Regions from separate parts of the Shewanella sp. SM29 genome, predicted to be linked through region 3. Evidence: predicted binding sites of a transcription regulator. Region 3 holds the regulator's gene; each other region holds the start of a gene.
What was found. The regulator FliA, encoded in region 3, starts transcription of late flagellar genes. The targets are predictions, from matches to a motif close to CTAAAGNTNNNNNNNNNNNNGCCGATA.

Region 1: pomA (flagellar motor protein PomA) is a predicted target of FliA. The motif match lies at 4,015-4,041, and genes of this name have one in related genera.
Region 2: L5L77_RS10735 (DUF5610 domain-containing protein) is a predicted target of FliA. The motif match lies at 2,106-2,132, and genes of this name have one in related genera.

Annotation. Positions count from the first base shown of each region.
Region 1 is NZ_JAKKRN010000003.1:57,089-65,403, reverse strand. Features, by position in the region: gene L5L77_RS02755 (hypothetical protein) at 1-118, shown strand, start outside; gene thiI (tRNA uracil 4-sulfurtransferase ThiI) at 254-1,708, opposite strand; gene L5L77_RS02745 (flagellar motor protein MotB) at 2,159-3,085, opposite strand; gene pomA (flagellar motor protein PomA) at 3,089-3,856, opposite strand; gene xseB (exodeoxyribonuclease VII small subunit) at 4,171-4,410, shown strand; gene ispA ((2E,6E)-farnesyl diphosphate synthase) at 4,413-5,294, shown strand; gene dxs (1-deoxy-D-xylulose-5-phosphate synthase) at 5,316-7,184, shown strand; gene grpE (nucleotide exchange factor GrpE) at 7,311-7,931, opposite strand; gene nadK (NAD(+) kinase) at 8,032-8,315, shown strand, end outside.
Region 2 is NZ_JAKKRN010000013.1:464-8,778, forward strand. Features, by position in the region: gene L5L77_RS10725 (FMN-binding glutamate synthase family protein) at 1-1,310, opposite strand, end outside; gene L5L77_RS10730 (SixA phosphatase family protein) at 1,322-1,939, opposite strand; gene L5L77_RS10735 (DUF5610 domain-containing protein) at 2,166-2,792, shown strand; gene L5L77_RS10740 (ferredoxin--NADP reductase) at 2,917-3,666, shown strand; gene L5L77_RS10745 (glutathione S-transferase N-terminal domain-containing protein) at 3,759-4,355, shown strand; gene L5L77_RS10750 (hypothetical protein) at 4,370-4,771, opposite strand; gene L5L77_RS10755 (Fe(3+) ABC transporter substrate-binding protein) at 4,992-5,999, shown strand; gene L5L77_RS10760 (ABC transporter permease) at 6,076-7,707, shown strand; gene L5L77_RS10765 (ABC transporter ATP-binding protein) at 7,707-8,315, shown strand, end outside.
Region 3 is NZ_JAKKRN010000005.1:113,379-121,693, forward strand. Features, by position in the region: gene flhA (flagellar biosynthesis protein FlhA) at 1-1,950, shown strand, start outside; gene flhF (flagellar biosynthesis protein FlhF) at 1,962-3,344, shown strand; gene L5L77_RS05185 (MinD/ParA family protein) at 3,349-4,230, shown strand; gene L5L77_RS05190 (RNA polymerase sigma factor FliA) at 4,223-4,936, shown strand; gene cheY (chemotaxis response regulator CheY) at 4,984-5,367, shown strand; gene L5L77_RS05200 (protein phosphatase CheZ) at 5,381-6,118, shown strand; gene L5L77_RS05205 (chemotaxis protein CheA) at 6,134-8,315, shown strand, end outside.

The sequences.
Region 1 (8,315 bases), on a different contig from region 3:
CACTGCAGATTTAACCGCTGCAATGAATAAAATGCACCAAGAAGTGCTACAAGAAGCCACTCTGTTGATTGCCACAGATGATGTCACATCTCATCAGCAGGTCGTTAAAGCCGAATAACCTAAACGACACTGAAATTCAGGTCACGATCAGTAAGAGCAAAGAAAAAGCCGCATTAATATGCGGCTTTTTTGTACTTGAATGGAAAATCAATCCCACTGACGATATACGGCAATGGGCAGGTTTTCGCCCGACTTATGGGCGATACACTTTCACGTTCGTGTAACCTTGCTCGATTAAATACAATGCCTGCAATTTACTCATCACCCCACGCTCACAATAGAGCAAATAAGTCTTTTGCTTATCGAGATCGGCAAACTGAGTCGCTAACTTGAAGAATGGGATGCGCTTTATCTCAATACCTTCAATTTGCAGCGGTTTGCTTTCCTCTTCTTCAGGGGCACGAATATCAATGACCACTTGGTTGGTATCGATACTGGCAACCGTTTCTGTCTCAGTAATCCGAGTATCCATTTGTTCTGCGATCTCCCTGATATCGATAGTGACAGATTGGGCGATGATCTGATCAATCAAATCCTCAGAGAACTTTTTCTCTTCCGCTTCAACCTTAGCTAATACCGCTTTTACCGTTGGCTTTTGCGAAATTACGCCGCAATATTCAGGCATTGATTTAGCAAAATCTTCGGTGCCGATTTTACGGCTCTCGTTGATAATGTCTTGCTTATCCATGGCGATTAAGGGACGTAGAATCAATAGCTCAGTACAACGGTCGATGACGTTTAAGTTGGTCAGGGTCTGGCTAGACACTTGGCCTAAACTTTCACCGGTAACTAAGGCTTGAATGCCCATACGCTCGGCGATACGCGCCGCGGTACGCATCATCATGCGTTTCAATACAACGCCCATTTGACCGTTATCGATACGCTCTAAAATCTCAGCAACCACAGGCTCAAAAGGCACAGAGATAAACTTCACTTTATGGGATTCACCGTAGGTTTTCCACAAATGGTAAGCCACTTGTTTAACACCAATTTCGTGCTGTGCGCCGCCCAGATTGAAGAAGCAGTAGTGGGTACGAGCGCCTTTTTTGATAAATTGATAGCTAGAGACGCCAGAGTCAAAACCACCCGAAATCAAGGACAATACATCTTCCTGTGTTGCCATCGGAAAACCGCCTAGACCTTCAATACGCTTAGTCACCATATAAAGATTATCGCGCTCAATCTCTAAATTAACGGTAATGTCCGGATTCTTTAAACGCACGCCCAGCGCATCAGTAAACTGGTTTAAGCCACCACCGACATAACGCTCAACTTCAATAGAATTAAAATCATGATCGCCAGTACGCTTTACTCGCACGCAGAAGGTTTTACCCGCGAGTTGGTCACGGTAAACAGGCAAGACTTGCTGATAAATATCATCAACAGATTCAAAGCTGTACTCATCCACTTGCACTACGTGTGCAATGCCAGGAATACACGCCAGACGCTCACCGAAAGCTTGTGCCAATTCAGGCTTATCCTTTGGTACCATCACCATAATGCGGTCCCATTGACGCTGCACTTTTGCATCTTCGTCAACTTTTTTAAGCACATTACGGATGTTAGTTTCGAGCATTTTGGTGAAGCGCATGCGTACAGGCTTGCTCTTCATCATGATTTCTGGATACAGCTTTACAATAAACTTCATGGGATTTCCGCGGGCAATTTTAAAACAGCAAAATTGGTTAAAAGAATAATCGGGGGATTATATACCCAAGCAACCTAAAAAGGCGAGTTTCAGCGCACATAGCCAACAGCTACACAGGCCACATTTATGGCGTATTCATTGCGTATTAATGACTCAATCACGGCAGCTAATTAGGCTGAAATAATGTCACTAAAGCCTATTCGAATGGTGTGAATTGCCCTGCTTAAAATAAGTGATTTGAGATGAATTATTAACAATAAGTCGTTGAGGGATGGTCAAGGAAACTTAGGGATTACACACTCAATGTGATTAACGTAAAGCCCAAATGGATTTAAATCAACCACAGAAATTTGATGCATAACACGTTAACTAAAAGGGAAAAGTCCACATTAGCTCAATAAAAAAGCCGCAAGATTATTGCGGCTTTAGATTGGGAGAGTATCTAAACACTTAAGGCGAATTACCGATCTGAATTTCTTCAGACTCCTTAGCTTTACCTTGCTCAATAGCAATTTCAACCCTGCGGTTACGGGCACGATTTTCCGGAGAGTCGTTAGGCACAATCGGATTGTTAGACGCCATACCAACCACTTTCATTCGATTAGAATCAAAGCCGCTGACCTGCACTAACTCATGGGCCACTGCCACGGCACGTTTGCTGGATAAATCCCAATTAGAACTATAGAGCTCATCGCTTATTTGCATATCATCCGTGTAACCTGACACTGTGATGACACCTGGCACATCTTTTAACAATTCGCCGACTGAGCGCACCACAGGTTTAAATCGAGGCTGCAGGAAACCTGAGCCAGAAGCAAATGACCCCTTCTCACGTATACGAATAATAATCTGCTGACCTAATGACTCAATTTCAATCGCTCCATCGGTGATCTCTTTATTGAGCTCCTGCGCCATCTTCTTCACTTGCTGATTGATCTTTTCTTGCGCCGCTGCTGCTTCCGCTTTAACCGCATCGGCCACTTCTTGCGCCGTTGCACTCGCTTCGCCACCCCGCTGAGAACCATTTTGCTGCTGCACGCCGCCCGCACTATCGTCTTCACCCGCTTGGAAATCCAATACAGGTTCAGTCATTTCATTCGTTTGCTGGTTAATGATTTCAATCGGAGTCGGATCGGGGCGACCGGGTCTAAATTCTAAGGCAATGACAGAAGTCCCTTTCGGGATGTCTTTAACTTCCACCTTATTTTGCACACCAAAGGCATACTTCATTGAGCCCGCGATCTGCTTAAACTTCATCACGTCCATTTCAGAAAATGATAATAACAATACGAAGAAACACATCAACAGCGACATCAAGTCGGCAAATGTTGCCAACCAGAGCGGTGCTCCGGGCGGTGGACAATTGCACTTAGCCATGGGCTACTCTCCGTCCGTTGTATCGATTTTACGATTTTTTTCAGCGAGATAATTTTTCAAAAAGCCTTCAATCACCCGCGGGTTTTGTCCGTCTTGAATCGCCAATACCGCATCCATAATAAGGTTACGATTGAGCATTTCCTCCCCCATCCTGAGCGTTAGCTTATCCGCGATAGGAAGACAAACCATGTTAGCGACCATAGCGCCGTATAATGTGGTTAACAACGCAACAGCCATCGAAGGACCAATAGATTTAGGATCCGCCATATTTGATAACATGGCCACGAGACCAACGAGTGTACCTATCATCCCCATAGCTGGCCCAACATCACCAAAGGCTCTAAATATGCCAATCCCCGTCCGATGACGTTCTTCCGTTAGAGCGATATCCTTCTCTAGAGCTGCACGCACTACTTCACCATCATGACCATCGACCAACATATCGACAGCCTTTTGCATAAAAGTATTGCTAATTTGCGCTTCTTCTAATGCCAAAAACCCCCCTTTACGGGCAGCATCCGCCATAGTCACTGACTGTTCAATCAAGTCTTCTGGTTTATCAATCTTAAATACAAAAGCTTTCAAAGCAATTTTAACGGCGCTTAAAAACTGTTTAAGAGTGAACTTCATCATTACCACGAAGAAGGACCCACCGAACACAATCAGGATCGAGGGCACATCAACGAAAATCATCAAGCCGCCACTGGTCACCATAGCGCCGAGAATAAAACCAAAGGCTCCCACAATTCCGATTATTGTTGCTAAATCCACAACGGCTCCTCAATTTTCGTAATAAACGACATAATACTTACTCTGGGTAAGCAAGAACACTCAGTTATTCTACCGAATAAGATAATCCCACCGACACACATACGAGCCTTGTTTATCCAGTTAAAAATTACCATACAAATGATGATACTATTGTCAGTTATCGGACACACACTAAGCAAGTTTAGCGACAATTTATATTTTCTGGAAAAATTTCAGTAACAAAGCGTGCTATTGAGCAAATATCTTTAGTCTGAATTTGACCCTTACGCCGCCCTGATATACCTTGTGTCCGCTAAATCAAAGGAAACCTGAACGTGGCGAAGAAACCCGAAAATCTTAGTTTTGAAGAATCCCTTGGCGAACTTGAACGCATAGTTGCCGATCTAGAACAAGGCGATATATCCCTCGATGACGCGTTAAAACAATTTGAACGTGGCATCAATCTCGTTCGAAATAGCCAAGCAAAACTCGAACAAGCCCAACAAAAAGTGGCCATTTTACTGAAACAAGACGAAAATGCGCCCCTATCCCCCTATGCCGTTGAGGGCGAATAAGCGTGTTAGTCAGTACCATTCAAGAATATCAACAACGAGTTGATGATCAATTAAAACAGCGTTTTAGTACGCTTGAAGATACAGCTCCCCAATTAAAAGCCGCTATGACTTACGGTGCCTTATTGGGAGGGAAACGCATTCGACCGTTCCTCGTATACAGTGTAGGGCGCATGTTTGGGGTCGAACTTGAAAAGTTAGATGCTTGCGCCGCAGCCATTGAATGTATCCATGCTTATTCATTAATCCACGACGATTTACCCGCCATGGACGATGACGAGCTCCGCCGTGGCCAGCCAACAGTGCATATCGCCTTTAATGAAGCGACGGCCATTTTAGCGGGGGATGCTCTGCAAACCTTAGCCTTTGAAATTGTCACCGAAGCGGTACCAGGGATCAGCAGCGAACAACATATTGCTATGGTAAGAGTATTAGCCAAAGCCTCAGGTTATCGTGGTATGTGTGGAGGCCAAGCGATAGACTTAGCCTCGACCGATAAACATATTGATCTTAACGCGTTAACTCAGCTACATAATATGAAAACTGGCGCCCTTATCAGCTGCGCTGTTGAGTTGGCTTTAATCGCCGCAAACGCGCCAAAAGATCAGTATGCTGCTATGATGGATTTTGCCCGTGCGGTAGGGCTCGCCTTCCAAGTACAAGACGATATCCTTGACATCGTAGCCACCACCGAAGAGCTAGGTAAACCGCAAGGCTCTGATACTGAATCGAATAAGAGTACGTTTCCACAACTACTTGGACTACAAGGTGCACAAGACACCGCCAAACAACTGATCCAAGAGGCACTATCAGCGCTGGCTAAATTGCCATACAATAGCCAGTTAATTGCAGACTTCGCCCGCTATATCATTGAGCGAAGAATATAATAAGAGTCGAAGTATCTCGCTATGAGTTTGGACATTTCTCAGTTTCCCGTGTTGGCGCAGGCCAACACCCCCAATGAGCTCCGCCAGCTTCCTCAGGCACTTTTACCACAAGTAGCCGATGAACTGCGCGAGTTCCTTCTTAAGTCTGTTGGCATGTCCAGCGGACATTTTGCCTCTGGGCTCGGCACAGTAGAACTCACTGTGGCACTGCACTATGTCTACAATACCCCCTTTGATCGACTGATCTGGGACGTAGGCCATCAAGCCTACCCCCATAAAATTCTCACGGGTCGACGTGACAAGATGCACACCATTCGGCAAAAAGATGGCTTACATCCTTTCCCATGGCGTGAAGAAAGTGAATACGACACTTTCAGCGTTGGCCATTCAGGCACGTCGATTAGCGCCGCGCTGGCGATGGCGATAGCTGCAGAAAAAGAAGAAGCAGGTCGTAAAGTTGTAGCTGTGATCGGCGATGGCGCTATGACTGGCGGCATGGTGTTTGAAGCCATGAACCACGCGGGCGACTTGCACAATGACATGCTCGTGGTACTGAACGACAACGAAATGTCGATTTCAGAAAATGTCGGCGCCCTCAATAATCATTTAGCACAACTGATGTCAGGCCGTTTCTACACCACACTGCGCGAAGGCGGCAAAAAAGTGTTGAAAGGTATGCCAGTCATCAAAGAAATGGCCAAGCGCACTGAGGAACACCTCAAAGGTATGGTCGTTCCTGGCACTCTATTTGAAGAGTTAGGTTTCAACTACATAGGTCCTATCGATGGCCACGATGTAGACGCTCTGGTCGAGACCATGCGCAATATGCGTAATCTGAAAGGTCCACAGGTGCTGCACATCATGACCAAAAAAGGTCGTGGTTATGAACCTGCTGAAAAAGATCCTATCGGTTGGCATGCTGTGCCTAAGTTTGACCCATCGCTATTTAAAAAACCGGCCACCAAACCCGGTTTACCGACCTTTTCTCAAGTCTTCGGTAAATGGTTGTGCGACATAGCCGAACAAGATGAGAAAGTGTTAGCGATTACTCCTGCGATGCGTGAGGGTTCTGGCATGGTGGAGTTTTCCCAGCGCTTCCCGAAACAATATTTCGATGCAGCGATTGCCGAGCAGCATGCCGTCACCTTAGCGGCGGGTTTTGCCTGCGAAGGTTTCAAACCTGTAGTCGCGATTTACTCGACTTTCCTGCAACGCGCCTATGATCAGCTTATTCACGATGTCGCACTACAACAATTGCCCGTGTTATTTGCCATTGACCGTGGCGGTATCGTCGGTGCAGATGGTCCAACCCACCAAGGTGCATTCGATTTAAGTTTTATGCGTTGTATCCCTAATATGGTGATCATGGCGCCGTCCGATGAAAACGAATGTCGTCAAATGCTCTACACTGGCTATTGCTATGATGCGGGCCCAAGTGCGGTGCGTTACCCAAGGGGTAGTGCCACGGGAGCGATGCAAGTCGAGTCCATGACTGCGTTGCCAATTGGTAAAGGTGTCATTAAGCGCATCGGTAAGCGTATTGCCATACTTAACTTTGGTACCTTGCTCGCATCGGCATTAACCGCTGCCGAAAGCTTAGATGCGACGGTTGTCGATATGCGCTTTGTGAAACCACTTGATGTTGATCTGATAAAAGAAATGGCACTAACCCATGAAGTGTTAGTCACTGTGGAGGAAAATGCCATTATAGGCGGTGCGGGTGCCGGAGTGCTTGAACAACTTCAAAAGCTAAAAATGCCTAAAGCCGTACTCCAAATTGGTTTGCCAGACGAGTTCATTAAACATGGCTCGCCAGAGGAAGTCATTCACGACTTGCAACTGGATGCCGAAGGCATACTGGCGCAAATCAATGCTTATCTGGCGCAATAGGCTGAACTTGCTTATCTCGTTAAGACGCTAAATGTTATCAATAAAAAATTCCGCCCATAAAAAAGGACTGCAATTGCAGTCCTTTTTTGTTGCTGTCTTTTATAACAGCGGCTGATCCAATAAAGCTTAAGCTTCGATATCTATCGTCGCAGTTTCTTGGTTTGGGCCACCCTGTGACACCATCACCATCGCAGGGCGCAGCAAGCGACTGTTCAGCTCATAACCCTTTTGCATCACCAACATCACAGTGTTCGCAGGGAACTCGGCGCTTGGCTGCATGCCAATCGCTTGATGTTGATCAGGGTTAAATGACTGACCTTGTGGATCAATTTGCTTAACACCAAATTTAGCCACCGCAGTGAGTAAGCTTTTTTGAGTTAACTCAACACCTTGATAAATCGCTTTAGTCGCTTCATCTTCTGGGTTTGTACCCATTAGCGCGCGCTCCATGTTATCAAGCACAGGCAAAAGTTCATTGGCGAACTTTTCCAAGGCAAACTTGTTCGCCTTTTCCACATCCATTGCCGCACGACGACGAATGTTATCGACCTCGGCTGCGGCGCGGATGACTGAATCCTTCTGCTCTTCAACTTTCGCCAAAGCTTCAGCGAGTAACTGTTCCAGCTCTTCAATACGGAAATTGGCCTGGGTAAGCTCATCGATCAGACTTGCTTCTGCGGTAGATACTTCAGACTCTACACCCTCTTGGATCAGATCCTGTTCTGCTTTAATCGATTCGTTGCTCATTTTCACTCCAGCTAAAAATGCTTTGTTTCTGAAATACTCTGGGCATATTATGGGGATCAATTTTGACGTTTCAAGGCCTAAGGCCAGATCTAGCATAAATATGACCACAAAGTTTCATACTATCGGCCTTATCGGCAAACCTCACCACCAAGGGACCAACCAAACCTTAAAGCGTCTGCATTATTGGCTGACAATGCAGGGCTTTGAAGTCTTAGTGGAAGAGCGTGTTGCTACCGAATTAGGACCCAATATCATAGCGGTCGATTTACTAGAAATTGGCGCGCGTTGCGACTTAGCCATAGTCGTCGGTGGTGACGGTAACATGCTCGGCGCAGCAAGGGTATTAGCCCGCTTCGATTTAGGCGTGATTGGGGTTAACCGCGG
Region 2 (8,315 bases), on a different contig from region 3:
GGATCGAGTCCTTGTTGTAGCTTGGGATTGTGCGTTGTGATGCCCGTTGGGCAGGTATCTCTATTGCACTGTAAGGCTTGAATACAACCGAGGGCGAACATATTGCCACGGGCCGATGCGATGAAGTCGGCACCTAATGCCAAAGCCCAAGCGACTCTTGATGGCACAATAAGTTTACCCGAAGCGATGACTTTGATGCGTTTACGCAAGCCTCGTTGGATCAAGACATTAACTAGGATAGGTAAGCTTTCCTTCAGTGGTAATCCGACATAATCCATTAAAGGTTGTGGTGCAGCGCCTGTGCCGCCATCGGCACTGTCTAAGGTAAAGAAGTCGGGGGCAGAGTCTTCGCCACGACGTTCAATTTCATCACATAAATCTTCGAGCCACTGCACGTCACCGAGTACGGCCTTAATGCCCGTTGGTTTACCGGTAACTTCACGTACTCGTTCAACCATATCCAAAATATCGTTCACGGATTTGAATTCAATATGACCATTAGGGCTAATAGAGTCATAACCCTGAGGAATACCGCGAATATGGGCAATTTCAGCTGTGACTTTGATCCCTGGTAAAATGCCGCCTTTGCCCGGTTTAGCTCCTTGACTCATTTTAATTTCAAACATTTTGACTTCGGGATGAATGGCTATCGACTTGAGCTTTTCATCGTCTAAATGTCCGTGCTCATTACGTACACCGTATTTGGCCGTTCCAATTTGAAAGACGATATCGCAGCCACCTTTTAGATGATAAGGGCTCAAGCCGCCTTCACCTGTGTTAAGCCAGCAACCCGCCTGCGCTGCACCGTGGGAAAGGGCGGTAATTGCTGGGCGCGATAGAGCCCCAAAGCTCATGGCTGAAATATGACAAATGGCTTGAGTCGTATAGGGTTGGCGGCAATTGGTGCCAATTGTCAGTGGATGAATGGGTGTGATCTCTTCATCTTGGGTTGGGAAGGCGGTATTCATAAACATAACAGTACCGGCAGTATCCAAGGGGCGAGTCGAACCAAAGGCGATAGTTCTATCGACATTTTTAGCGGCGCGGTACACCCAGCTGCGTTCAGCACGGTTGAAGGGCAGTTCTTCTCTGTCTTGGGCGAAAAAGTATTGTCTGAAAAACTCACCTTGTTTTTCAAACAAATATCGAAAGCGACCAATCACGGGATAGTTATGTCTTACCGCTTGTTTGGTCTGCATTTTATCTGCGATATACATGTAAATAACCGCGAGTACTGCGAGTCCTATTACAATCAAAAACAGCCCTGAAAATAGATCGAGTCCCCACATAAACCAATTGAGTTCACTCATGTTATTTATCCTTATTCTTGTCCGTAACGGGTGGCGATCAAGCTCGCAGGTTGGTCATCATTAAGAGAGAGTAAAAACAGCTGGCTATAGTCATCTTCACTGATCGCTTGGATCTCAGGTCCACCAAGGGCTTTAATGATCTGTGGGACAGTATTTGAATGCCCAACGATGAGTGTATTGCCCTTTACAGCATGCACTTGTTCAACAATGTGTTGGATATGTCCTTCGATAGGTTTGGCAGCTTCTACTATCGTCACAGGTAAATGGCGATCCTCGGCGATGGGCGCGAGTGTTTGCTGGGTTCTTAGGTATTGAGTCGCAATAAGTTGCGACAGCGGCGTGCGGCTCAAGGCAGTGATCAGTGATGCTGCGCGTATTTCTCCCTTGGGTGATAACTGCGGGTTATTGGCTGGCGTGTCGGCTTTCTCGGCATGTCTGACTAAAATAATTAGTCTACTTTCAGCATGAGCTTGGCTAATGGGAGCAAAGCCGAGGCAAGTGAATATGACGAGGCTTGTTAGCAGGCTAAAGCGTTTTATATTGATACCCAGATTATGCTTAAAATAGTGCTTAAGGATTAGTGTAAACCCGTGAAAGCGGAAATGACTCAAACTGCGGCCTGCTGCCATGGTGTAACATCCTTTTCTATTGGCTTATGTCTAAGCTCAGCGATAGTAATGATCTGCATTGCGGTGGGTTGGCGCTTTATGCACCTTATTAAAGAATGAACCCACTTAATTTATGTGGGCCTTATCATGGCCTTGTGGTCAGATGGTACTTCAATTCTAAAAATTACTAAAGCTGGTTAAATTTTGGTCGATAATTAAGTCGACCCGAATTGAATGGATAGTCATCATGGAAATCAATAAACCCCCTCAAGTGCAAAGTACCCCTTTGCCACAGAAAAAATATGCTGAAAACGCGGCGTCTAAGGGCACCGAAGTGAGTGATTCGAAGGACGCGAAAGCCACAGAAGTAACCTCGAAGCAAACTGCGCAGCAAACGAGCAAGCAGCTGATGAATCAAGCGATTTTATCGGCACAGCAAGATGTGAATATCAAGTCAGGCGATCAGTCTATGGCCTTGCTTTATCGCGCAGCGATAGAGTCGATTAATAAAGAGTTAGCGCCCACTATGGGCGAGAACGCGATTCAGACGGCTTATGATAATGGCGTAGATACTTCTCCAGAAGCGACTGCAGATCGTATCGTGAGTTTTGCGACGCAGTTTTTTAGCATTCACCAACAACAAAATTCGGGTATGAGTCTAAGTGATCAACTCGATAGCTTTATGGGGATTATTGGCGGTGCCATTGACAATGGCTTTAAAGAGGCTAAAGATATTCTGTCCGGCCTTAAAGTATTGCAGGGTGATATTGCCGATGGTGTCGATAAAACCTACAGCTTAGTGCAAGAGGGGCTGCAAGCCTTTAGAGATAGCTTTAACAAGAAGACTGATGAGACAGTATCGAGTCCGAGTTAATACCTCAGTATTTTCAGTTCTATATTCAGCGTTATAGTCATAAGCCCCTTATATAAGGGGTTTTTGTTGTGCAGAAAAAAGTCTATGCTGGAAGCCTATTTAACGTTTCGCTTGAGGGCAAGTTATGTGGATTAGGGGACAAGTGATAGAACGTATTGATTGGAGTGATAAGTTATTCTCATTGCGCATTGCTGCCGAGTTAGCTCCATTTATTCCTGGTCAGTTTATCAAGTTAAGTCAAATGCAAGATGATAAGCGTGTGGCTAGAGCCTACTCCTTAGTAAATTCTCCCGATAAACCCTATGCCGAGGTGCTCGCCGTTGCAGTAGAGGATGGCCTGTTATCGCCTCAATTACACAACCTTGCAATAGGCGATGAAATTGAAATTACCTCAACCGCGACCGGTTTTATGACCTTAGCTGAAATTCCTAAGGGTGAACTCCAAGGGAAGCATTTGTGGTTTTTAGCCACAGGAACAGCAGTAGGGCCATTTTTGTCTATGCTCGACACCGATGAACCTTGGGAGCGTTTTGAAAAAGTCGTGCTTGTGTATGGCGTGCGCGAAGCACAGGATTTGGCATATCTTGATAAGCTGCGTAATTTAGAACGCAAATACCCTGAACAATTTACATTAGTCTTGAGTGTGACCCGTAAACCCTTTGCCGATGCTTTGCAGTGTCGCATTCCCGAGGGGATAGTCTCGGGTGAAATCGAAAAAAAGGCAGGATTAACCTTAAACGCAGCTGACTCTCAAGTTATGATCTGCGGCAATCCGGGTATGATTAATGGTGCGCAAGCCCCTTTACTCGATAAAGGGTTAGTGAAGAATTTACGCCGTGCTCCTGGGCAAATTACCGTTGAAAAATACTGGTAATCTCAATTTTACATAGAAGGCGAGAGTAAACTTGTTGCCGTTCTTGCCCCTAAAAAGCCATAGCGTTTAATGCAAACAAAAGGAAATTTTTGATGAAGTTGTTAAGTTCTCAAGCTTCGCCCTATGCCCGTTGTGTAAGAGCCTTAATCCAGTATCTAGGGATTAACAATATTGAAGAGCAGTTAGTTAATCCCTTTGAAAACAGCGCAGAATTACTCGATGCTAACCCGTTAGGACAGATCCCGTGTCTTATTACCAACGATGGTGTTGCACTATTCGATAGTGAAGTGATCATGCGTTACCTAGATACAGAGCTTGGCGATCGTAAGATGTTTGGGATCTCAAATAATAACTGGGTGCTGGAGTGTCAGTATTCTTTAGTCAAAGGCTTAATCGATAGCGCGGTGAAATTACGCCAAGAGCAAATGCGTGAAGAAGAAGGCGTGAGGTCAATATTTTGGACTGCACGTTTTGAACAAGCACTGCTGCGCGGCCTTATGCAGATTGAGCTTCAAACTGTGATCACCCAAACCACGATTCAAGCACCGCAATTAGCCTTGATTTGCTTACTCGATTATGTGGATTTTAGACATCCAGAGCTAGATTGGCGTAAGGTTGCACCTGCGACAGCACTTTGGTTCAGTGAAATGCGTGATTTACCTGCATTTATTCAAACTCGTCCCCAATAATCCGCAGAGGATGCTCAACCGTCGGTTGCGCGTCTTCCTTTTGGCCTATCACGGCGATTTTGTTCACCAAAAGCGCCGAATAACTCACGAGTAACCCCATATTCTACTCTGCGATCATTGCCTAGTTGGCGCCTGTCTTCATGGTGTTGATAGCGGCATTGGCAGTTTGCCATAGTGCATTCTTCCATCGGAATTTCGGGCGCATCTTTTGATAAAAATCGTTTTCCAGAAAGCGCTTCAATCTGCTCACAGCAACTGCCGTTATTCACTATGCTCACACTGTGAAAACTGTGAGTCTTATTAATGCTGGGATCAGCAGCTTGAGAAGAGTGTTTATGTCTTTTGGGACGACTATTGAGTTTGAATAAGCCAAATAGCGCAATTGCGGCTACGCCTAGCAGCAAAACAGTTAACATAACGCCTCCTGAAAGCATTTTTATCAAATTAAGGTTCAGTTTAGTTTGATTTGAGATAATCTCAAATTTTCAGATTAATACCATTAAAAACATGAAGTTAATTAGCTGCTTGCTCTCAAGTTCTGTATCTATTACTCTTGCGAAACTGATAAGCATTATCATTAATGCGTTAGTGTTCAAATTTTACTGAACACGTCATCACTTTGGGGAGAATTCGGTAATGAAATGGGTAACTTGCGCGGCTGTTTTTGGGTTAATGTCGGTTGGGCATTCAGCGAATGCAGATGATAAATTAACCGTTTATTCTTATCGTCAAGCTTTCTTGGTGGAGCCTATACTGACGCGTTTCACCGAAGAAACTGGCATAGGTGTGAATTTGGTATTTGCTAAAGACGGTATTGCCGAGCGTCTCGTCCGTGAAGGCCGTTTATCCCCTGCGGATCTTGTGCTGACGTCTGATTTTTCACGTTTAGTTGAATTAGTGGATAAAGATCTAACCTCTCCAGTCAAAAATCCCCTGCTAGAGAGTAATATTCCTGCGCAGTATCGCGATCCCGACGGCCAGTGGTATGCCCTGACTATGCGGGTGCGAAATCTCTATACAGCCAAGGATCGTTTAGGCCAGCAGCAATTGACCTATGAAGAATTAGCCGATCCCAAATATAAAGGAAAGATTTGTACTCGCAGTGGTAAGCATCCATACAACATAGCGTTAGTCGCATCTATGATTGCTCATCACGGTGAAGCTGAGGCAAAAACTTGGTTACAAGGCGTGAAAACTAATTTAGCCCGCAAACCTCAGGGGAACGACAGGGGGCAAATTGCCGCAGTAAAAGAAGGTGTGTGTGAGATCGCCATTGGTAATAGCTACTATTACGGCAATATGTTGCAGGATCCTGAGCAAAAGGCGATCGCCGAAGCTGTGACGCTCAACTTCCCGAACCAAGCTGACCGCGGTGCCCATGTGAATGTGTCTGGCATGGTATTAACTCGCCATGCGCCTAATAAAGCCAATGCGATTAAATTGATGGAGTTCTTATCCGCCGATGTGGCTCAGAAGGCTTATGCCGATGTGAATATGGAATATCCAGTGAAAGCCGATGTGGCACCTTCATCTTTAGTGGCTTCATGGGGTAAGTTTAAGTCAGATCAATTGCCCATTTTTAAGTTGGCAGAATATCACCAAGCGGCGGTTAAGCTATTAGATGAAGTGCAGTTTGATCTCTAGCTCCAGTGCTAGCGACAAAATGCAGATTTAGGTTATCAGCGCCAGTGATTGGCGCTGTGACGTTTTAAGGATTGACATGATTTTAGGATTAGCCAGAAGCTGGTCGCTTGCTGGTTATGCCGTGGCCGCCTTGCTGGTATTGCCACTATTTGCGTTGATATTTCAAGCTTTTCAGCCTGACGAAGCCGTGTTTGGGCACTTGATGGCAACGGTTCTGCCGACATATATCATTAATAGTTTATTGCTGATTTTCTGGGTGAGTCTGGGGGCGTTATTACTTGCGTTACCCTGCGCTTGGTTGATGGCTCGTTGTGACTTTGTCGGCAGGCGATATTTGCAATGGGCGCTATTATTGCCCCTTGCTATGCCTGCGTATATTGTTGCCTACGTCTATACCGATTTACTCGATTATGCGGGGCCAGTGCAGCGCGGTCTTCGTTCGATATTTGGCTGGGACTCACCGCAGGATTATTTCTTCCCCGATATTCGTACCTTAGGCGGTGCGGCGTGTATGTTGTCGCTGGTATTGTTTCCCTATATTTATCTCTTGGCACGTACCGCTTTTATGGAGCAATCCTTAAGTTTGGCGCATGCTTCGCGCATTATGGGCTGTTCACCGTGGCAAAGTTTTTGGCGTTTATCTTTGCCTATGGCAAGGCCTGCGCTCGCCGTTGGGGTGGCTTTAGTGGCGATGGAGACGGCCGCTGATTTTGCAACGGTTAACTATTTTGCCGTGCCTACCTTAACGACAGCCGTGTACGACACTTGGTTGGGTTATGGCAATTTGACCGCCGCCGCTAAGTTATCGGCGATTATCTTGCTGGTAGTGTTTAGCCTGATTGGATTTGAGCGTTTTGCCCGTCGTAAACAGCAGTTATTCCAAAAACAATCACGTATACAAGTCACTGACTTGTATCGACTCTCGATGACTCAAACCTTGGTCGCACTGAGCTTTTGCGGCATGCTATTGCTATTAGCCTTTCTGTTACCTTTCGGGATTTTATTATCCTATGCGATTGGTTACTTTGAACAAAGCTGGGATAAGAGTTTTTGGCAATTGAGTCTTAACAGCCTCAGTCTTGCGCTGATCACCAGTTTACTCTGTTGCTTAATCGCCTTACTGCTTATGTTCGTTCGCCGGATAAGCCCAAGACAGAGTGATGCTTTGCCCTCACGGTTAGCTTCGACGGGCTACGCCTTACCAGGCACTGTGCTGGCTATTGGGGTATTAGTGCCTTTAACTATGCTAGATTTTGCGATTAACGATCTGGCGGATCTTGTCGGCATAGCAGGTCCTGGTCTTATCCTTACAGGCAGTGTGATTGCATTGATTTTTGCTTTTTGTGTACGTTTCGTGGCAATTGCGATTGGCAGTGTTGAAAGCAGTTATAAACGCATCTCGCCATCGCTAGACATGGTGAGCCTGACCATGGGGCAAACTCCTCGGCAACTTTTGCGGCGGGTGCATTTGCCTTTACTTGCTAAGGGATTGTTTGCGGGCGCTTTATTGGTGTTTATCGAAAGCATGAAGGAACTGCCCGCTGCGTTATTGCTGCGGCCTATCGGCTTTGAGAATCTTGCAACTTATGTATTCCAGTTTGCGTCCGATGAAAAACTCGAGCACGGCGCATTAGCTGCTATTGTGATTGTACTAGTGGGTTTAGTGCCGCTTATTTATTTAAACCGTTCATTGGAGCATCACAGCTGATGACAAGTACGCTCAAGCTTAAGCAAATTCATAGCGATTATCAGGGCCAGCAAGTACTTAAAGGTTTGAGTTTAACGCTCGCCCAAGGGGAAATCCTGGCGTTGTTAGGCCCAAGCGGTTGTGGCAAGACGACCTTATTACGTGCGGTTGCTGGATTACAGGCCATAAGCCAAGGTGAAATCCAGATTAATGGCCGCATAGTGAGTGGCAATAGCCAGTTTGTACCTAGTGAGCAGCGCGGCATCGGCATGATTTTTCAAGACTATGCGCTTTTCCCTCATTTGACTGTGGCGGAAAATATCCTCTTTGGGGTGGCTAGATTGTCGGGCGCAGAACGTCAGGCACGTTTGGATGAAATGCTAGCCTTGGTCAAACTTGAAGGGTTGGCACAGCGTTATCCCCATGAATTATCTGGCGGTCAGCAGCAGCGAGTTTCGATTGCGCGGGCACTTGCCTATGAGCCGCAATTATTGCTGCTCGATGAGCCTTTTTCTAATATTGATGCCCAAGTGCGTTACGAGATGATGGCGGAAATTCGCAGCATCTTAAAACAGCGTAATGTCAGCGCGGTGTTTGTTACTCATAGCAAGGATGAAGCCTTTGTATTT
Region 3 (8,315 bases):
ATTGCGTTAGCTCTCATCGTATTACTGGTGGCTATTTATACTGATAGACCCTTAGATTTTGCTGCCTTCCCAACTGTGTTACTGGTGGCGACGTTATTACGTCTTGCGCTCAACGTTGCCTCTACTCGTGTGGTTTTACTTGAGGGTCATAATGGCGGTGATGCAGCGGGTAAGGTGATTGAAGCCTTCGGTTCTGTGGTGATCGGTGGTAACTATGCCGTTGGTCTAGTGGTCTTTATCATTTTGATTATCATCAACTTTGCGGTAGTTACTAAAGGTGCAGGTCGTATCGCAGAAGTTAGCGCCCGCTTTACCTTGGATGCTATGCCTGGTAAGCAAATGGCAATCGATGCTGACTTAAATGCTGGAACCTTAAATCAAGACCAAGCGAGAATACGCCGTGCCGAAGTGACCCGTGAAGCCGATTTCTATGGTGCGATGGACGGTGCGTCCAAATTCGTTAAAGGGGATGCGATTGCCGGTATCATGATCTTAGTGATCAACATCGTAGGTGGTTTCATCATAGGGATTGTGCAGCATGGCTTAAGTTTCTCTGAAGCGGTTGAAATTTATACCTTACTGACTATCGGTGATGGTTTAGTGGCGCAGATCCCTGGTCTATTATTGTCAATCGCCGCGGCCTTGATGGTGACTCGTCAAAACGAGTCGGGTGATATGGGCCAAATGATGATGAGTCAGATGTTTGACAGTCATAAGTCATTGGGTATCGCCGCCGGAGTCCTGTTTGTAATGGGTATTGTTCCTGGTATGCCGCACATGGCGTTTTTAAGCTTTGCCTTTATGACTGCTGGTGCAGCTTATTTTGTTTATAAACGAAATGAAAACCTACGCCTTAAAGCGCTAGAACAAGTTAAATCGGGTCCAATAGAAAGACAAGATAAAGAGCCTAAAGAGCTGGGTTGGGACGATGTACATCATGTTGATACTATTGGTCTTGAGGTCGGATATCGTTTGATCCCTCTGGTAGACAAGGGCCAAGGTGGCGAGTTACTAAGCCGCATTAAAGGCGTACGTAAAAAGTTGTCTCAGGAATTAGGCTTCTTAGTGCCTGCGGTGCATATTCGCGATAACTTAGATTTATCGCCTAATGCGTATCGCATTTCATTAATGGGCGTCGTCGTCGGAGAGGCAGATATTCGTCATGATTGCGAATTGGCGATCAACCCTGGCCAAGTCTATGGCAAACTTGATGGTATCGAAACGCGCGATCCCGCCTTTGGTCTGGAAGCTGTATGGATCGCCCCTGAGTTACGTGAGCACGCACAAACATTAGGTTATACCGTCGTCGATGCCGCCACTGTTGTTGCAACTCATATTAGTCAATTACTCACAAATAATGCCGCTAAGTTGTTAGGTTACGAAGAAGTGCAACAACTGATGGATATGCTTGCGAAACACTCACCTAAGCTGGTTGATGGCTTTATTCCAGATATCATGCCACTAGGACATGTCGTAAAAGTGATGCAGAACCTATTAAATGAAGGGGTTTCAGTTAGAGACTTGCGTACTATAGTGCAAACTTTGTTAGAATATGGCACTAAGAGTAATGACACTGAAGTCTTGACTGCCGCTGTGCGTATCGCTTTGAAGCGTATGATAGTTCAGGAAATTTCAGGCCCAGAGCTCGAAATCCCCGTCATTACTTTGGCGCCAGAGTTGGAACAGATGTTGCATCAGTCAATGCAAGCAACCGGTGGTGATGGTCCAAATATTGAACCCGGTCTTGCAGAACGCATGCAGCAGTCCCTTGCCGATGCGGCTCAAAAGCAAGAAATGGTCGGACAACCCGCCATATTGTTGACGTCAGGTATGTTACGCGCGACGCTGTCACGCTTTGTTAAACATACTATTCCTAATCTCAGAGTCATTTCATATCAAGAAATACCTGATGAGAAGCAAATACGTATCGTATCTGCAGTTGGCCAGTAGAGGACGCATAAGTGAAGATTAAACGATTTTTTGCCAAAGACATGCGCGCCGCACTGGCCCAAGTGAAAGAAACACTCGGCTCAGATGCCGTCATTATGTCAAATAAAAAAGTGAACGGTGGCATCGAAATTGTCGCTGCCGTTGACTATGACGAACCTAAAGCGAAAACTGCAGCCACTGCGCCAGCACCGACCTTTATGGACGTGAGCGACGATCTCGTGTCCCTGGGTGCTAAACAGCCAGTTCGTGTAGAAACTCGCGCTAAGCCAGCCGCACCTGCAGACTCATTACAAGCCTTACTTGAGAAGCAGCAAAGCCGTTTGAATCAACAAATGTCACATCAGCAAGTTGATGCCGAGTTACCTGCATGGGCTAAGGGCTTACAAGCCCCTACTGCTGTGAAACCAGAACGTCGTGAAGCGCCTTCCTCGTTTGATAAAAAGCCACAAACATCACAGAAACAAAGTGCTGATATTGAGGCTATGCGTGATGAATTAGCATCACTGCGTAATTTACTGACACATCAAGTATCCTCCTTGATGACGGAACATAAAAAACGCATCGATCCTGTCGGTGCTATGCTCGAAGCCAAATTACTTGAGGCTGAATTCTCCCCTGCGGTTGCGAATAAATTAGCCGCGCTGAGTCAGCATTATACGCCGGCTGAATTAGTCAGAGCATTACCACAAAGTCTTGCTAATATGCTTGACAATCAGGGTGATGACATTGTGAAACAGGGCGGGGTGGTTGCATTAGTTGGCCCTACTGGCGTTGGTAAAACAACGTCATTAGCTAAACTTGCTGCCCGTTTTGCGGCACATCATGGTGCTGAACATGTTGCTTTAATTACCACAGATCATTATCGCATCGGAGCCTATGAGCAATTAGCAACTTATGGCAAAATAATGGGCTGCCCAGTAAAGCAAGCTCATGATCTAAATGAATTAGAGCAAATTCTCTATCAGTTTAGGAATCGCAAGCTAGTATTGATAGATACGGCTGGCATGGGACAGCGAGATATGCGCCTTTACCAGCAACTTGATAATTTAACTGCAAATAGCAGGATACCTATCCGCAGTTATCTGGTACTGTCTGCGACAGGGCAGCGCCGTGTGCTGCAAGATGCAGTCAATCATTTTAAACGCATTCCCCTATCTGGTGTCGTTCTCACAAAACTCGATGAATCTGTGTCGTTAGCAGGGGCATTAAGTGTGTTGATCCAAAACGGATTACCATTAAGTTATATTACTGACGGACAAAGAGTTCCTGAAGATATGAAAGTTGCGGATACCCTAGATTTAGCCCAGCAGGCACTCGCAGCGTTAGATAGTACAGAACAACAATCATTACAAGACACAGCGTGGTCAGATAATATGGCCTGTGCATTTGAGTAGATTTATGACCCTGGATCAAGCAAGTGGTTTACGTATGATGAATCAACCCTATAACGAAAAAGTGAAAGTAATCGCGGTCACTGGTGGCAAAGGAGGCGTGGGTAAAACCAGCGTTTCTATTAATACTGCTGTGGCATTAGCCGAAAAAGGCAAGCGTGTCTTGGTACTTGACGCTGACCTTGGCTTAGCAAACGTCGACGTCATGCTGGGTATTCGTGCCGAGCGTAACCTCTCTCATGTTCTCTCTGGTGATGCAGAGCTTGACGATATTATCGTTCGTGGTCCAAAGGGGATAGGCATAGTACCAGCCACCTCAGGAACACAGGGGATGGTGGAATTAAGCCCGGCGCAACATGCTGGATTAATCCGTGCATTTAGTGAGATGCGGACTCAGTTTGATATTCTAGTCGTAGATACAGCGGCTGGGATCTCAGATATGGTGCTCAGTTTCTCACGTGCTTCGCAGGATGTGCTAGTCGTTGTTTGTGATGAACCCACTTCGATTACCGATGCCTACGCCCTGATTAAAATTCTCAGCCGTGAGCATGGCGTGTTCCGTTTTAAAATAGTTGCCAATATGGTGCGTAGTTTACGCGAAGGTATGGAATTATTTGCTAAACTCAGTAAAGTGACCGACAGATTTTTAGATGTTGCACTTGAATTAGTCGCCACGATTCCATTTGACGAAAACTTACGTAAATCAGTTCGTAAACAAAAATTGGTGGTTGAAGCTTATCCTAAATCACCAGCGGCGATTGCGTATCAAGGATTGGCAAATAAAATTTTGAGCTGGCCTGTGCCGCAGCAACCTGGTGGGCATTTGGAGTTTTTCGTTGAGCGTTTAGTACAACGACCAGATTTTCAAGAGGAAAAAACGAGTGAATAAAGCCGCTGCGTATACTTGTTTAGACAATAAATCGTCGATCGTTGAACAGTATGCTCCGTTGGTTAAAAGAATTGCGCATCATTTACTCGCCAGACTACCTGCATCTGTGCAGTTAGATGATTTACTCCAAGCTGGGATGATGGGGTTACTAGAAGCATCATCCAAGTTTGATGGTGGCAAGGGTGCGAAATTTGAAACCTTCGCCGGCATACGCATACGTGGAGCCATGTTAGATGAAATTCGTCGTGGCGACTGGGTCCCTCGTTCCGTTCATCGTAACAATCGTAAGGTTGCACACGCTATTGATGAGTTAGAGCAAGAACTGGGTCGTGATGCACGCGACACAGAAATTGCAGAAAAACTTGATATGACGCTCGATGAGTACCATCATATTCTTAACGATGTTTCTGTCGGAAAAATCATAGGGATAGAAGATTTAGGCGTATCTCAGGATATACTTACAGTGAGTGATCGGTCCGATGATGATTCATTTGAAGCATTAGCTGAGAACCAATTTCATTCTGCTCTGGTTGAGGCAATTAAATTATTGCCTGAAAGAGATGCATTAGTGTTATCCCTGTACTACGATGAAGCATTGAATTTAAAAGAGATTGGCGCCATTCTTGAAGTCAGTGAATCGCGGGTTAGCCAGATATTAAGTCAGGCAATGTTGCGATTGAAAGCTAAACTCAAGCACTGGACATAAGTATAATTATTAATCGAGCACAGAATGTCAGCTCACCGGAGGAAACCTTGGACAAGAATATGAAGATTCTCATTGTTGACGATTTTTCGACAATGAGGCGTATCATCAAGAACTTGTTGCGAGACTTGGGGTTTAATAACACCCAAGAAGCAGACGATGGCTCAACAGCCCTGCCGATGTTGCAAAAGGGGGATTTTGATTTTGTTGTTACAGATTGGAATATGCCTGGTATGCAAGGAATCGATCTGTTAAAAGCAATTCGCGCTGATGATTCGCTAAAGCATTTACCCGTATTAATGGTAACTGCTGAAGCAAAACGTGAACAGATTATTGCTGCCGCTCAAGCGGGAGTGAATGGTTATGTGGTTAAGCCTTTTACCGCTGCAACGCTGAAAGAGAAGTTAGATAAAATATTCGAACGACTCGCTTGAGCAAGGATGAGCTATGAAGTCACAAACATCAGGGCTCATCACGCTCGAGCAAGCTCAGCATTTAGTTGAATTATTAAGTGCAGGTGAGCAAAGTCAGGCTGATGATTTATTTCGGGAGCTTGCTGCTCCACTGCAACGAGAATTATTCGAAGAAGTAGGTAAATTAACTCGGCAACTTCATAGTGCGCTGATGGATTTTCAAGTTGATAATCGTCTTGCTGAATTAGCCAATACAGAGATCCCCGATGCCAAGCAACGTTTAAATTACGTTATTGACATGACCGAACAAGCTGCAAATAAAACCATGGATGCGGTTGAAGAATGTTTACCTTTGGCCAATGCCGTGACCGTAAATATTCAAAATGTCATGCCATCTTGGGACAGATTAATGCGACGCGAGATAGCGCTGACTGAATTTAAGGGCCTTTGTCGCGATGTACAAGACCTTATGTCTCGTAGTGCAAATGACTCGACTCGATTACGTGAATTGCTTAATCAAATTTTGATGGCGCAAGATTTTCAAGACTTAACAGGACAAATAATACGTCGTGTTATTGATCTAGTAATGGAAGTAGAAAGTAATCTGGTTTCTATGCTGACGGTATTTGGTGAGCAACCTATGATTGAAAGTCAGATTGCTCAGAAAAATAATATTGAAGCAGAAGGCCCGATAATGAATGCCGAGCTTCGTCAAGATGTGGTAACGGGTCAAGACGAAGTGGATGATCTTCTATCGAGTCTGGGTTTCTAACTGGGAGTCAATTTGATGGCCTTTGATGTAGATGAAGAGATACTCCAGGACTTTTTAATCGAAGCCGGTGAAATTTTAGAGCTTCTGCAAGAGCAACTCGTTGCGCTTGAAAATAATCCTGATGATACTAACTTGCTGAACGCCATTTTCCGAGGTTTTCATACCGTTAAAGGTGGTGCTGGCTTTCTTAGCTTAACTCCCATGGTGGATGTTTGTCATGAGGCTGAGAATACCTTCGATTTATTGCGCACAGGCAAGCGTAGCGTTAACGCAGAGTTGATGGATATTATTTTGCAGGCTGTTGATGCAATTAATACCATGTTTGCGCAAACCCAGCAGGGCGAGCAACAAGATCCCGCCGATTCAGGTTTGTTAGCGAGACTTAAAATGCTCAGTTCAGGTGCGCCTTTGCCATCTGAAGTCGCTTCTGCCAAGGTTGTAGAGCCAGAACCTGTTGTTGAAGTCATTATTGATACTCCTACCCTTCAAGAAATCCCTGCTGACATAAGTGATAACTCATCTTCCATTGAAAATACGTCTTCAAGTATCGATGATATCAATGATGCTGAATTTGAAGCTTTATTGGATGCGCTTCATGGTTCAGGAAAGGGACCTGCGGTCGCTGCTACCACATTTGTATCTGAGCCTGTTACTGTCAAGCCTGCTGCACCAATTAAAACACCTTCAACATCAGGTGATGACATCACTGATGATGAGTTCGAGGCGTTACTGGATGAACTTCATGGCTCAGGTAAATTTAAAGCTGAGGCTGAAGTGCCTGTTAAGCCTAAGGTTGTGGCAACACCTGCGCCTCAACCGATTGTAGATGCTGATGAAATTACCGATGATGAGTTTGAGCGATTACTCGATGAACTCCATGGGAAAGGCGGAGCACCTGCGAAAGCTGAAGTAAAAGCGCCTACGCCCCCTGTTTCGACTGTAGCACCTACTGCTGCACCACATGCTCCTGCGCCAGTAAAAGCCGCAGTACCAGCTCCTGCCCCAGTCGTTGCTGCAAAACCTAAGGTGGAAATTGCGGTTGTCGATAAAGCACCTGCTAAGGCTAGCTCTGCGAATGTGCCTCAGGGTGAAACAACGGTACGTGTAGATACTGCACGACTCGACCAGATCATGAATATGGTGGGTGAGTTAGTGTTAGTGCGTAATCGATTGGTGAGCTTAGGCATCAGCCGTGATGATGAGGAGATGTCGAAAGCTCTCGCGAACTTAGATCTCGTTACTGCCGATTTGCAAGGCGCTGTGATGAAAACCCGTATGCAACCGATCAAGAAAGTGTTTGGTCGTTTCCCTCGGGTGGTACGTGATCTTGCTCGTACACTAAACAAAGAAATTGATTTGATCATGGTCGGTGAAGAAACTGACTTAGATAAAAACCTCGTTGAAGCGCTTGCCGATCCGCTCGTCCACTTAGTGCGTAACTCTGTGGACCATGGTATCGAGATGCCAAACGAGCGTGAAGCTAGTGGTAAGCCAAGAACGGGAACTATTACCTTATCAGCAAGTCAGGAAGGCGACCATATACTGCTGAAAATCGAAGACGATGGCGCAGGCATGGATCCTGAAAAACTCAAAAAAATCGCCATAAATCGTGGTGTGCTCGATGAAGATTCTGCTTCGCGGATGACAGACAGCGAAGCCTATAATTTGATTTTTGCACCAGGTTTTTCAACTAAAGTTGAGATTTCAGATATTTCAGGCCGTGGTGTTGGGATGGACGTGGTAAAAACTCGTATCACCCAGCTGAATGGCACTGTACATATTGATTCCATGAAAGGTAAGGGAACGATACTTGAGATTAAAGTACCGTTAACACTGGCGATTATGCCTACCTTAATGGTCGATGTCGCTAAACAAGTGTTTGCATTACCTCTATCTAGCGTGAATGAGATTTTCCATCTCGATCTTACAAAAACCAATATAGTTGATGGGCAACTGACTGTCATAGTACGTAATAAGGCCGTACCTTTGTTCTATTTGGAACACTGGCTACATAGAAACAAAACGACTTTTAAACATGGCGATAAAAAGCATGGTCATGTGGTTATCGTGCAATTAGGCATGATGCAAATTGGTTTTGTAGTGGATGCCTTAATAGGACAAGAAGAGGTCGTTATTAAACCTCTTGGCGCTATGTTACATGGCACACCTGGGATGGCTGGTGCGACAATTACATCGG